One region of the Stenotrophomonas sp. 3(2025) genome, then DNA from elsewhere that is predicted to be linked to it. Evidence: riboswitches for the same ligand, from Rfam matches in the RefSeq annotation. Region 1 holds a riboswitch; the other holds the start of a gene.
The links. Region 1 has a riboswitch for glycine ahead of ACUXVE_RS11125 (trimeric intracellular cation channel family protein). Riboswitches for the same ligand answer to the same signal wherever they lie in the genome.
Positions count from the first base shown of each region.

Region 2: another riboswitch for glycine. It lies ahead of gcvP (aminomethyl-transferring glycine dehydrogenase); the one in region 1 lies ahead of ACUXVE_RS11125 (trimeric intracellular cation channel family protein).

Region 1 is NZ_JBQOIF010000012.1:60,270-66,027, forward strand. Features, by position in the region: gene ACUXVE_RS11100 (hypothetical protein) at 1-22, shown strand, start outside; gene ACUXVE_RS11105 (NYN domain-containing protein) at 80-874, opposite strand; gene ACUXVE_RS11110 (NAD(P)/FAD-dependent oxidoreductase) at 996-2,276, shown strand; gene ACUXVE_RS11115 (nuclear transport factor 2 family protein) at 2,344-2,769, opposite strand; gene ACUXVE_RS11120 (GIY-YIG nuclease family protein) at 2,842-3,099, opposite strand; glycine riboswitch at 3,140-3,229, shown strand; glycine riboswitch at 3,243-3,346, shown strand; gene ACUXVE_RS11125 (trimeric intracellular cation channel family protein) at 3,431-4,048, shown strand; gene ACUXVE_RS11130 (3-deoxy-7-phosphoheptulonate synthase) at 4,220-5,293, opposite strand; gene ACUXVE_RS11135 (hypothetical protein) at 5,546-5,758, opposite strand, start outside.
Region 2 is NZ_JBQOIF010000013.1:96,621-102,378, forward strand. Features, by position in the region: gene gcvP (aminomethyl-transferring glycine dehydrogenase) at 1-2,739, opposite strand, end outside; glycine riboswitch at 2,801-2,903, opposite strand; gene ACUXVE_RS11825 (multidrug effflux MFS transporter) at 3,203-4,429, shown strand; gene ACUXVE_RS11830 (siderophore-interacting protein) at 4,571-5,467, shown strand; gene ACUXVE_RS11835 (hypothetical protein) at 5,545-5,758, shown strand, end outside.

The sequences.
Region 1 (5,758 bases):
CTCCAGCGCACGTACGCTGTAGCCACACCATGTCTTCTGCAGTGCTGCGCGACCGGCACACGCTGGGCAACGCCCGGCGCTACCGGTTCTTCTTCGGCAGCGCGCGTACGTAGGAGGACTTACCGTCCTTCTTCAGTTCGAACAAACCGATCGCCGCCAGCAGATCGCTGAGTTTGCCGTAACCGTAGTTGCGCGGATCGAACGAGGCCTGGTTGCCGATCTGGCTGCCGACCGGACCCAGGTGTGACCAGCCATCCTCGCCTTCTGCCGAGGACACCGCACGGCGCAGCATCTTCACCAGACGCGTGTCGCTGCGCATTTCCGCCCCGCTCTTGCGTGGGCGCGCATCATCGCTGGTGGCCTGCTCGCTGGGCGCCTGTCCGTTCGATGATTGTTCGTTCGCTGCCTGCTCCACATCCTGCACGCTGGCGTGGGTCTGGCCCAACGCTTCGAGGTAGGTGAACTTCGAGCACGCGTTGACGAAGGGTTCGGGCGTTTTCTTTTCGCCGAAGCCATACACCTTCACGCCATCGGTCAGCAGGCGCATCACCATCGGAGTGAAGTCGGCATCGCTGGACACGATTGCGAAGCCATCCAGGTTGCGCGCATACAGCAGATCCATCGCGTCGATCACCATCGCCATGTCCGACGCGTTCTTGCCCTTGCTGTAGGCGAACTGCTGGATCGGGCGGATCGCATACTCGTGCAGCACCGCCTCCCAGCCCTTCAGTCGTGGGCTCTTCCAGTTGCCGTAGGCACGGCGGACGTTGGCCACACCGTAGCGCGCGACCTCGGCCAGGACTTCGTCGATCTTCGAGGCCGGTGCATTGTCGGCGTCGATCAACAGGGCGATGCGCTTTTCCGGTTCGCTCATGAACTCCTCACGGGCAGTTGCCTGAACCCGAGTATCGCCGATCCCGATGCACGCTGACGTGACAAGGAGCGGCCGTGCGAAGATGCCAGGCACTTCCCCCATGCCCCCCTGGAGTGAGTCGATGAGTCGTGATCGCGTCCCCCACCTGGTCGTAGTCGGCGGCGGTTTCGCCGGCCTGTGGGCCACCCGTGCGCTGGCCCGCGAACGCATACGCATCACCCTGGTCGACCGTCGCAACCACCACCTGTTCCAGCCGCTGCTTTACCAGGTGGCCACCGCCGGGCTGTCCGCTCCGGATATCGCCGCACCGCTGCGCCACATCCTCGGCCACCAGCGCAACGTGGAGGTGCGGCTGGGTGAAGTGGTGGCCATCGACAAGCAGGCCCGCCAGATACGCATGGCCGATGGCAGCACGCTGGACTACGACAGCCTGCTGCTGGCCACCGGTGCCACCCACGCCTACTTCGGTCACGACGAATGGGCCGACGATGCACCCGGCCTGAAGACGCTCGACGATGCCATCGCCCTGCGGCGCAAACTGCTGCTGGCGTTCGAACGCGCCGAAGCCGAACCGGACCCGGAAAAGAAGGCGGCATGGCTGAGCTTTGCCGTGGTGGGCGGTGGGCCGACCGGCGTCGAGCTGGCCGGCACCCTCGCGGAAATCGCCCGGCATACGCTGCGCAATGAATTCCGCCACATCGATCCGGCCAGCGCCAAGGTACGGCTGGTCGAGGCCGGTCCGCGCGTGTTGTCCACCTTCCCCGAAGTGCTTTCGCTGAAGGCACGCCGGCAGCTGGAAAAACTGGGCGTGGAAGTGATGACCGGCACGCCGGTGAGCCACATTGATGGACAGGGCTTCAAGCTGGGCGACCAGTTCGTGCCCGCGCGTACCGTGGTCTGGGCCGCCGGCGTGGCCGCCTCACCGTTGGCGCGCACCCTGGACGTGCCGCTGGACCGCGCCGGTCGCGTGCAGGTGCAGCCCGACCTGACCCTGCCTGGTCATCCGGAACTGTTCGTGGCCGGCGACCTTGCTGCGCTGAACCAGGCCAACGGCAAACCGGTACCGGGCGTTGCGCCTGCCGCCAAGCAGATGGGCAAGTACGTGGCGGACGTGATCCGCGCGCGCCTGCATGGCAAGGCAGCACCCGGGCCGTTCAAGTACGCCGACTTCGGCAACCTGGCCACCATCGGCCGCATGGCCGCGATCGTGCACCTGGGCAAGTTGCAGCTGTCCGGCGTGCTGGCCTGGTGGTTCTGGCTGGCCGCGCACGTGTTCTTCCTGATCGGGTTCCGCAACCGCGTCGTGGTGCTGTTGAACTGGGCGGTGGCGTACTGGAGCTACCAGCGCAGCGCGCGGATCATCTTCGGCGATGACCGCGAAGACCGGCGGCCGAAGCGGTAGGGTCCACACCATGCGTGGATGAATTTCTGTGCAGGTTGCATGGAGCGCAGCCACGCAGGGCGTGGCTCTACTTCGGCTTCGGGTACCACAGCGCGTTGACGATGACCCAGCGCTGCTCGAAGCGGCCCATGTGGAAGTAGTCGACGAACCACGGGGTTTCCAGCCGCACCGATGCGACGTTGCCGGTCACGTCCAACACCGTGCAGCGGCGATCCCATTGATCCTTCGGGGTCTTCAACGCGCCCTGCTTGGTCAACGCAACCAGCTCTTCCTTCGACATCCGGCGCAGGCCCAGGCGCTCGTCCGGTGTATCACCGAGCACCGCACGTTTGGCCAGGTCCGGATGCAGGGAACGGGCGACGCGCTGCGGGTCGGCCTCCAGCTGGCCATCCACGTAGTCGTGGCAGGTGGCTTCGATGGCTGCGATCGTGGCGGCGTCGGCGACAGGGCTTGTCGCCGCAGCGACAGCGAACAACAGGGCAAGCGTGGACATCCGGGTCTCCAGCGCTGAGGGCTGGGCGATCATGGCATGGCCGGATGCGCCCGATCTACGCATGCCGTGGATCTACTGCAACAGCCAGGCCAGCTTGCGTTCGCGCGGCTGCCGCTTGAGCTCCCATTCGGCACGTGAGGCCGCTGCCCGGTCTGGGTACTCACGCACCGCCAGGACCCGCAGTGGCGGCCGCGACCGGGTGTAGCGGGCCCCCTTGCCGGCCTGGTGGGCAGCAAAGCGGGCCGGCACGTCGGTGCTGATGCCGGCGTAATAGCTGCCGTCGCGGCATTCGAGCAGGTACAGGAACCACGGGCGGGAAGGCGAAACCATGGCCGGATTATGCCGTGCTGCACTGCAGCGGATATACTGCCGCCCGAATGCAGGAGAGAGGCGCCGCGCTGGCGCCCGCCGAAGGCGCAGGCTCCCATGATCGCTCAGGCCGGTGGGCTGGAATCCCACCAACCATGCATTCGACTCGCCGAGCTGGAGAGAGGTCACCGGGCACGCCCGGGACGATCCGCCGAAGGGGCACGCGGCTCACGCCGCTGAACTCTCAGGCAAAAGGACAGCGGGAGCGGCACCGGTCATCGTCATCCCGTCATTGCGCAGGCAGTGGCGGTATGTGCGCATGGCCGGCCCCACCGCGCCCGGAGCCTGTCCCATGCTGCTGTCCATCATCTACCTGATCGCCATTTCCGCCGAAGCCATGACCGGTGCCCTGTCTGCCGGCCGCCGCCGCATGGACCTGTTCGGCGTGGTCATGATCGCCTGTGTCACCGCCCTCGGCGGCGGCTCGCTGCGCGACATCCTGCTTGGCCACTATCCGCTGGGCTGGGTGAAACACCCCGAGTACCTCGGCTTCACCGTGTGCGCGGCGCTGATCGCCACCTGGGTGGCGCGCTGGATGCACCACTTCCGCCGTACCTTCCTGGTGCTCGATGGCCTGGGCCTGATCGCCTTCACCCTGATCGGCTGCTCGATCGCGCGCGAGGCCGGCCATGCACTGCCGATCGTGCTGATCGCCGGCATGCTCACCGGCGCGTTCGGCGGCGTGCTGCGCGACATCCTCTGCAACGAGGTGCCGTTGATCTTCCAGAAGGAGCTGTACGCGATCATCTCGCTGCTGACCGGTGCGGTGTATCTGCTGTTGCTGCACTGGGGCGTGGCCGATGCCACGGCGATCCTGTGCTGCCTGGGCGGTGGTTTCGCCGTGCGTCTGCTGGCCATCCACTACCGCTGGGAAATGCCGAAGTTCGTGTACCACGACGAAGTGCATTGAGCGCTGACGTTCGCCGGGTTTCACACCACCCCGGCGATGTACCTGGCGCTGGCAAGAGTGCGCAGCGCCAGGCGCATCGCCGGTGCAGACGGGCCGGTCTCCAACTCCGACCGGCCCTGATCGCGGCCGCACCCCCGCAGGCGCTGGCCGCCATCCACACACGTGCCGCACTCAAGCGGCTTCGGACACCTTCACCTCACGGCGGGCGCGCACGGCAGCGGCAAGCCGCTCCAGCACCTGCACGGTGGTGTCCCAATCAATGCAGCCATCGGTGATGCTCTGGCCGTAGACCAGCGGCTGGCCCTCCACCAGTTCCTGGCGACCGCCGACCAGGTGGCTTTCGACCATCACACCGACGATGCGCTGCTCGCCGTCTTCCAGCTGGGTGGCGATGTCTTCGATCACCTTCGGCTGGTTTTCGTGGTTCTTCAGGCTGTTGGCGTGGCTGGCATCGATCATCAGGCGCGTCGGCAGCTTGGCCTTGGCCAGCGCCTGGCAGGCATCGGCCACGCTGGCCGCATCGTAGTTCGGCTGCTTGCCACCACGCAGGATCACATGGCAGTCGGGGTTGCCGGTGGTGGAGACGATGGCGGTGCCGCCCTGCTTGGTGACCGACAGGAAGTGATGCGGATTGGAGGCCGCGCCCACGGCATCGGCGGCGATCTTGACGTTGCCGTCGGTGCCGTTCTTGAAGCCGACCGGGCACGACAGCCCCGACGCAAGTTCACGATGCACCTGGCTTTCGGTGGTGCGTGCGCCGATCGCGCCCCATGCCACCAGGTCGGCGATGTACTGCGGCGAGATCACGTCGAGGAACTCGACGCCAGCCGGCAGGCCCAGCTTGTTGATGTCGCGCAGCAGGCCACGGGCGATGCGCAGGCCCTTGTCGATCTTGAAGCTGCCGTCCAGGTCCGGATCGTTGATCAGGCCCTTCCAGCCCACCGTGGTGCGCGGCTTCTCGAAGTACACGCGCATGACGATTTCCAGCTCGCCGGCCAGCGCATCGCGCATCGGCTTCAGGCGCTGTGCGTACTCGATGGCGGCTTTCGGGTCGTGGATCGAGCACGGCCCGACCACCACCGCCAGGCGGTCGTCGCGGCCGTGCAGGATCTGGTGCAGGGCGGCGCGCGAAGCGCTGACGGTGTCGGAGGCTTCGTCATCGCAGGGCAGCATCGCCAGCAGCTGGGCAGGCGGTGTCAGCGGTTCGATGGTGCGGATACGCAGGTCGTCGGTGTGCGGGGGCATGGTGAGGGGTCTCTACGGAAGGTGGGGGTCCGCAGCGTGGCGACATGAAAAAAGCCGCCAGGTTCGCTGGCGGCTTTCGGGAATGCGTCTGAAGCTTTCTTCAGGGTGAGCGCAATCCTTCCTCCGCCGGGGGCTTCGGAAAGTAATACCAATAAAAGCTGGCGTGGGTTGCGTTCATGGGATCTATTGATAACACAGGGTTTTGGCGGGTGCCAACTGTTTCATCCGCAACTGCGGGCGCGGTTCAGCGGACTATCGGCTACCATGCACTTCCACATCCAGCAGCAGCGTCTCGTGGATGTCGACCCAACGCTCGACCACCCGGTCCAGTTCCTGCCTGGCCTCATCAAGCTGTTCGGGGTTGAGCATGGACCTGGCCGTATACAGATCGGACACCAGCTGCCGCAGGGTGGCTTCCTGGATGGCCACCACCGGCCCTTCCAGGCCGGGTACCTGCAGCGCTGG
Region 2 (5,758 bases), on a different contig from region 1:
CGGGAAGGCGGCCAGCTCGCGCGGGTAGGCGTGGGTCCACTCGCTGGCGGTCACGGCCGTGGCCGTGTGTGGAGCATTCTTCAGCGGGTTGTCCTCGCGGTCCAGGCGGCCGTCTTCGATCGCGGTGATCTCTTCGCGGATCTGGATCATCGCGTCGATGAAGCGGTCCAGCTCGTGCAGCGATTCGCTTTCGGTCGGTTCGACCATCAGCGTGCCGGCCACCGGGAAGCTCAGGGTCGGGGCATGGAAGCCGAAGTCGATCAGGCGCTTGGCCACGTCTTCGGCACCGATGCCGCTGGCCTTCTCCAGCGGACGCACGTCCAGGATGCACTCGTGCGCGACCAGGCCGTTGCGACCGGTGTACAGGGTCTTGAAGTGCGGGGCCAGGCGCTTGGCGATGTAGTTGGCGTTGAGCTGGGCGACCTGGGTGGCCTTGCGCAGGCCCTCGGTGCCCATCATCGCGATGTACATCCAGCTGATCGGCAGGATCGAGGCGCTGCCGAAGCTGGCGGCGCTGACCATGCCGACCGGACCGTTGTCACCCAGCTTGCCCGGCAGGAACGGGGCAAGGTGCGACTTGACCGCACACGGGCCAACGCCCGGGCCGCCGCCGCCGTGCGGGATGCAGAAGGTCTTGTGCAGGTTCAGGTGCGAAACGTCCGAACCCCACTTGCCCGGCTTGGCCACGCCGACCAGGGCGTTCATGTTGGCGCCGTCGGTGTACACCTGGCCGCCATGCTTGTGGATGATCTCGCAGATCTCCACCACCTCTTCCTCGAACACGCCGTGCGTGGACGGGTAGGTCATCATGATCGCGGCCAGGCGGTCGCTGTACTTCTCGGCGTTGAGGCGGATGTCTTCAACGTCGACGTTGCCGTTGGCATCGGTCTTGGTGACCACGACCTTCATGCCGCACATCTGCGCCGAGGCCGGGTTGGTGCCATGCGCCGAATCCGGGATCAGGCAGATGTCACGGTGATCTTCGCCACGCGAGCGGTGGTAGGCGCGGATCGCCAGCAGGCCGGCGTATTCGCCCTGCGCACCGGAGTTCGGCTGCAGGCTGACGGCGTCGTAGCCGGTGCACTCGACCAGCATCGCTTCCAGCGAATCGATCAGTTCCTTGTAGCCCAGCGCCTGCTCGGCCGGCACCAGCGGGTGGATCTGCGAGAACTCCGGCCAGGTCACCGGGATCATTTCGGCGGTGGCGTTGAGCTTCATGGTGCACGAGCCCAGCGGGATCATCGTGCGGTCCATCGCCAGGTCCTTGTCGGCCAGCGAACGCAGGTAGCGCAGCAGTTCGTGCTCGCTGTGGTGGGTGTTGAACACCGGGTGGGTCAGGAACGCGGATTGGCGCAGCAGACCGGCCGGCAGCGCATCGGCGGTGCTGGCATCGAGCGCGTCCACATCAACGGTGGCACCGAACAGCGCGCCTACGGCGACGATGTCGGCGCGGGTGGCGGTCTCGTCCAGGCTGATGCCGACCGAACTGCTGTCGATCGCACGCAGGTTGTAGCCGGCGGCACGGGCCTTGGCATGGATCGCGTCGGCGTCGACACCGGTGACGTGCAGCGTGTCGAAGAAGTCGGCACCGACCTGCACACCGGCAGTGCGCAGCGCGCTGGCCAGGATGGCGGCCAGGCGATGGGTGCGGCGGGCGATGCGGGTCAGGCCTTCCGGGCCGTGGTAGACGGCATACATCGAGGCCATCACCGCCAGCAGCACCTGTGCGGTGCAGATGTTGGAGGTGGCCTTCTCGCGGCGGATGTGCTGTTCGCGGGTCTGCAGGGTCAGGCGGTAGGCCGGGTTGCCCTGTGCGTCGATCGAGACGCCGATCAGGCGGCCCGGCATCGAACGCTTGTAGGCGTCACGGCAGGCCATGAACGCCGCATGCGGGCCACCGAAGCCGAACGGCACGCCGAAACGCTGGCTGTTGCCGACCACGATGTCCGCACCCCATTCGCCCGGGGCGGCCAGCAGGGTCAGTGCCAGCAGGTCGGTGGCCACGGCCACCAGGCCGCCGCGCGCGTGCACGGCATCGACCAGCGCCTTGTAGTCGCCCACCTGGCCGAAGGTGTCCGGGTACTGCAGCAGCAGGCCGAAGGCTTCTGCTTCCAGCGCTTCGGCCGGGGTGCCCACGCGCAGCACGATGCCCATGGGCTCGGCGCGGGTGCGCAGCAGTTCCAGCGTCTGCGGGTGCACGGCGTCGTGCACGAAGAAGGTGTCCGACTTCGACTTGGCCGAGCGCTTGGCCAGGGTCATCGCTTCAGCGGCGGCCGTGGCTTCGTCCAGCAGCGAGGCGTTGGCGATTTCCATGCCGGTCAGGTCGGCACACAGGGTCTGGAAGTTGATCAGCGCTTCCATGCGGCCCTGCGAGATTTCCGCCTGGTACGGGGTGTAGGCGGTGTACCAGGCCGGGTTTTCCAGGATGTTGCGCAGGATCACGTTCGGCGTGTGGGTACCGTAGTAGCCCTGGCCGATGAAGCTGCGCAGCACGGTGTTCTTGTCGGCGATCGCGCGGATCTTCGCCAGCGCCTGCACTTCGGTGATCGACTCCGGCAGCGCCAGCGGTGCCGGCGACTTGATCTTGGCCGGCACGATGGCATCGGTCATCGCATCCAGCGAGGCGTGGCCGATGACGCCGAGCATCTGCGCGATCTCGGCATCGTTGGGGCCGATGTGGCGCTCGACGAACGCCGAATGGTGCTCGAGCTCACGCAGGGAAGGGGTGTTCTGGGACATGGCGAAGGATCCGTCAGGAAAGGGCACACGCACGGGCACAAGCCGCCGGTCGGCGGTCTGCGGGCGCCCCTCTGTCCTTTTGCCTGAGAGTTTAAAAGCGCGGAAAACCGCAGCTTCGTGCCCCTTCGGCGCCGGATCGAACCGGTCTCTCCAGAGTTCTGTTACGGGTGGTATCGGGCCTGAGCGATTACGGGCGTTGCGCCTTCGGCAGCGGTGACCTGCTTCTCCCACCGTGTTGCCCGCCGATTATAGCTCGTTGCCGGCGCCTGACGGTGGCCCGGGCTGGCCTCACGGGGCTGAATGGCCGATGGCCCGGGCGTGCGTTCTGTGCATCCTTGCATGGCATCGCGCGCATTCCCCACCTATGATGGTGGGATTCTCGTATTCATCTGGCGCCGTCCCTGCTGCAGGGGATCGGCGCCCGCCGTGCGTGTCATGCATGGCCCTGCCGGACGCTTGCCCGATGACCGCCGCCGTTGCTCCTTCCACCCGCCGCATGGCCCTGTTGCTCGCTGGCCTGGCCATGTTCGGTCCGTTCTCGATCGACACCATCTTTCCCGCGTTTCCGCAGCTGGCCCAGCGCCTGGCGGTGGACGAAGTGGCGGTGCAGCAGACCATCAGCGTCTACCTGCTGTTCTACGGCCTGATGAGCCTGGCCCATGGCCCGCTGTCCGATGCGTGGGGACGCAAGCGGGTGATCCTCGGCGGTCTGGTGATCTTCGTCGGCGCCTCGGTGGGCTGTGCGTTGTCTACCGACCTGACCACGCTGCTGGCGTTCCGCGCACTGCAGGGCCTGTCCGCCGGCGTGGGCATGATCGTTGGCCGCGCGGTGATCCGCGATCTGTACCACGGCCACGACGCGCAGCGGCTGATGAGCCAGGTGTCGATGCTGTTCGGTATCGCCCCGGCCATCGCGCCGATCATCGGTGGCTGGATCCTGCTCAGCGGTGCCGGCTGGCCGCTGATCTTCTGGTTCCTGGTGGTGTTCGCGCTGGTGCTGCTGGCGGCCACCGCGCGCTTCCTGCCGGAAACCCATCCGGTGCAGGCGCGGATCGCCCTGTCGCCACGCACGTTGCTGCGCGATTACGTGCGCATCGGCTTCAACCCGCGGTTCCTGCGCCTGGCCCTGGCCGGCAGCATCGGGTTCGGCGGCATCTTCCTGTACATCTCCTCGGCGCCGGCCATCGTGATGCAGCACCTGCATCTGGGTGAAGGTGGCTTTGCGTGGTTGTTCATTCCCACCATTGGCGGCATGACCACCGGTTCGTTCCTGTCCGGGCGCATGGCCGGGCACAGCACACCGACCCGACAGGTCGCGCTCGGTTTCAGCCTGTGTGCGGTCTCTGCCGTGCTGAACATCGGCTACGTCACCCTGGCGCCGCAGTTCGCGCTGCCGTGGGCGGTGATGCCGATCTTCCTTGGCGGCATGGGCATGGCGCTGATCTTCCCGATCCTGGCGCTGGCGGTGCTGGACATGTATCCGCTGCAGCGCGGCCTGGCGTCGTCGCTGCAGGCGTTCGTGCAGCTGATGATCAGCACCGTGGTGGCCGGCGTGGTATCGCCGCTGCTGCACAACAACCCGCTGCACCTGGCACTGGGACAGGCGGGCTTCTTCGCGGCCGGCTTCGTGTTCTGGTACTGGGAGCACCAGCGCGAGCGCGCATCAGAGGCAGCCAGCACGGCGCATTGAGCGTCGTGCAGGGGTAGGGCGCGTCATCACGCGCGGATCCGTTGCGGCGCTGCGGCCAGGGATTAGGCTGGGGTTTCCAGCGAGCCGGTTCGTGGGTGCACGACAGCCAGCCATTCCGATGTCGTCGCATGAGGTACCCGCATGGCTGCGCAGCAGACCTACCGCCTGTTCGAGGTGGCGCTGAAGGAGCGCCGCGTTCTTTCTCCTTCCCTGGACCGCATGGTGTTCACCGGCGCCGACGTGGCGCACATGAAGACCGAAGGCCCGGACCAGCGTATCAAGGTGTTTTTCCCTTTGCCCGGCCAGGACGCGCCGGACGTGCCCAGCGGCGAAGACTGGTATGACCGTTACCGGGCACTGCCCGATGAGGCGCGGCCGCCGATGCGCACCTTTACTCTCCGCCAGCTGCGTGCCGGCGAGTGCGAGGTCGACGTCGACTTCGTGCTGCATGGCCAGACCGGACCGGCCTCGCGCTGGGCCACGCATGCACGGCCGGGCGACCGCGTGGTGCTGCTGGCCCCCGATGCCGACTGTGCGGACAGCAGCGAGGGCTGGGAATGGAAGCCGCCAGCCGGGGTAGGCCAGGTGCTGCTGGTGGCCGATGAGACCGCGTTGCCGGCGGTGGCCGGCATCCTCGAGGAACTGGCCGGGCTGGCCGATCCGCCGCGCACGCTGGCCCTGCTGGAGATCGCCCAGGCCGGTGATGCGGTGCCATTGAAGGCCCCGGCTACGGCCGAACTGGTGTGGTTGCCACGCGGGGAGCAGGCCCATGGGCAGCGGTTGCTGCAGGCGGTGCAGGCGCGGCTGGCGGCGGCCGCGACCGTCGCCGGGGCTGCCGAGCTGGACGACATCGACGTTGATGCGCAGATCCTGTGGGAGCAAGCGGACGCCAGCGCGGACGGCGCGCTGTATGCCTGGGTAGCGGGCGAGGCCGGCGCGGTGATGGCGATCCGCCGGCATCTGCTGAAAGACTGCGGCCTGGATCGCCGCGCGATCACCTTCATGGGGTACTGGCGCCAGGGGCGGGTACTGGACTGAGCCGCTACCGCATCGGCGTGAACCGGCATGCAGGGGGTGTGGGTTATCCTTGCGCCCCCGCAATGCAAGCCCCACTGATGTCGACCTCTTCCAAATCCCGCCGCGACCAGCGCCGTCGCCAGGAACAGCAGGCTGCCAACAAGGCCGCCGCCACTGCCTCGCCCGTCGAGCCGCACGCCGAGCTGCGCGACACGCAGCGCACGCTGCTGGCCGGCATCGTCCGCCGCGACGGCGAATGGGTGCTGGGCATGGATGGCCGCATCGCCGGCCAGAGCGAAAGTGCGGCCCAGG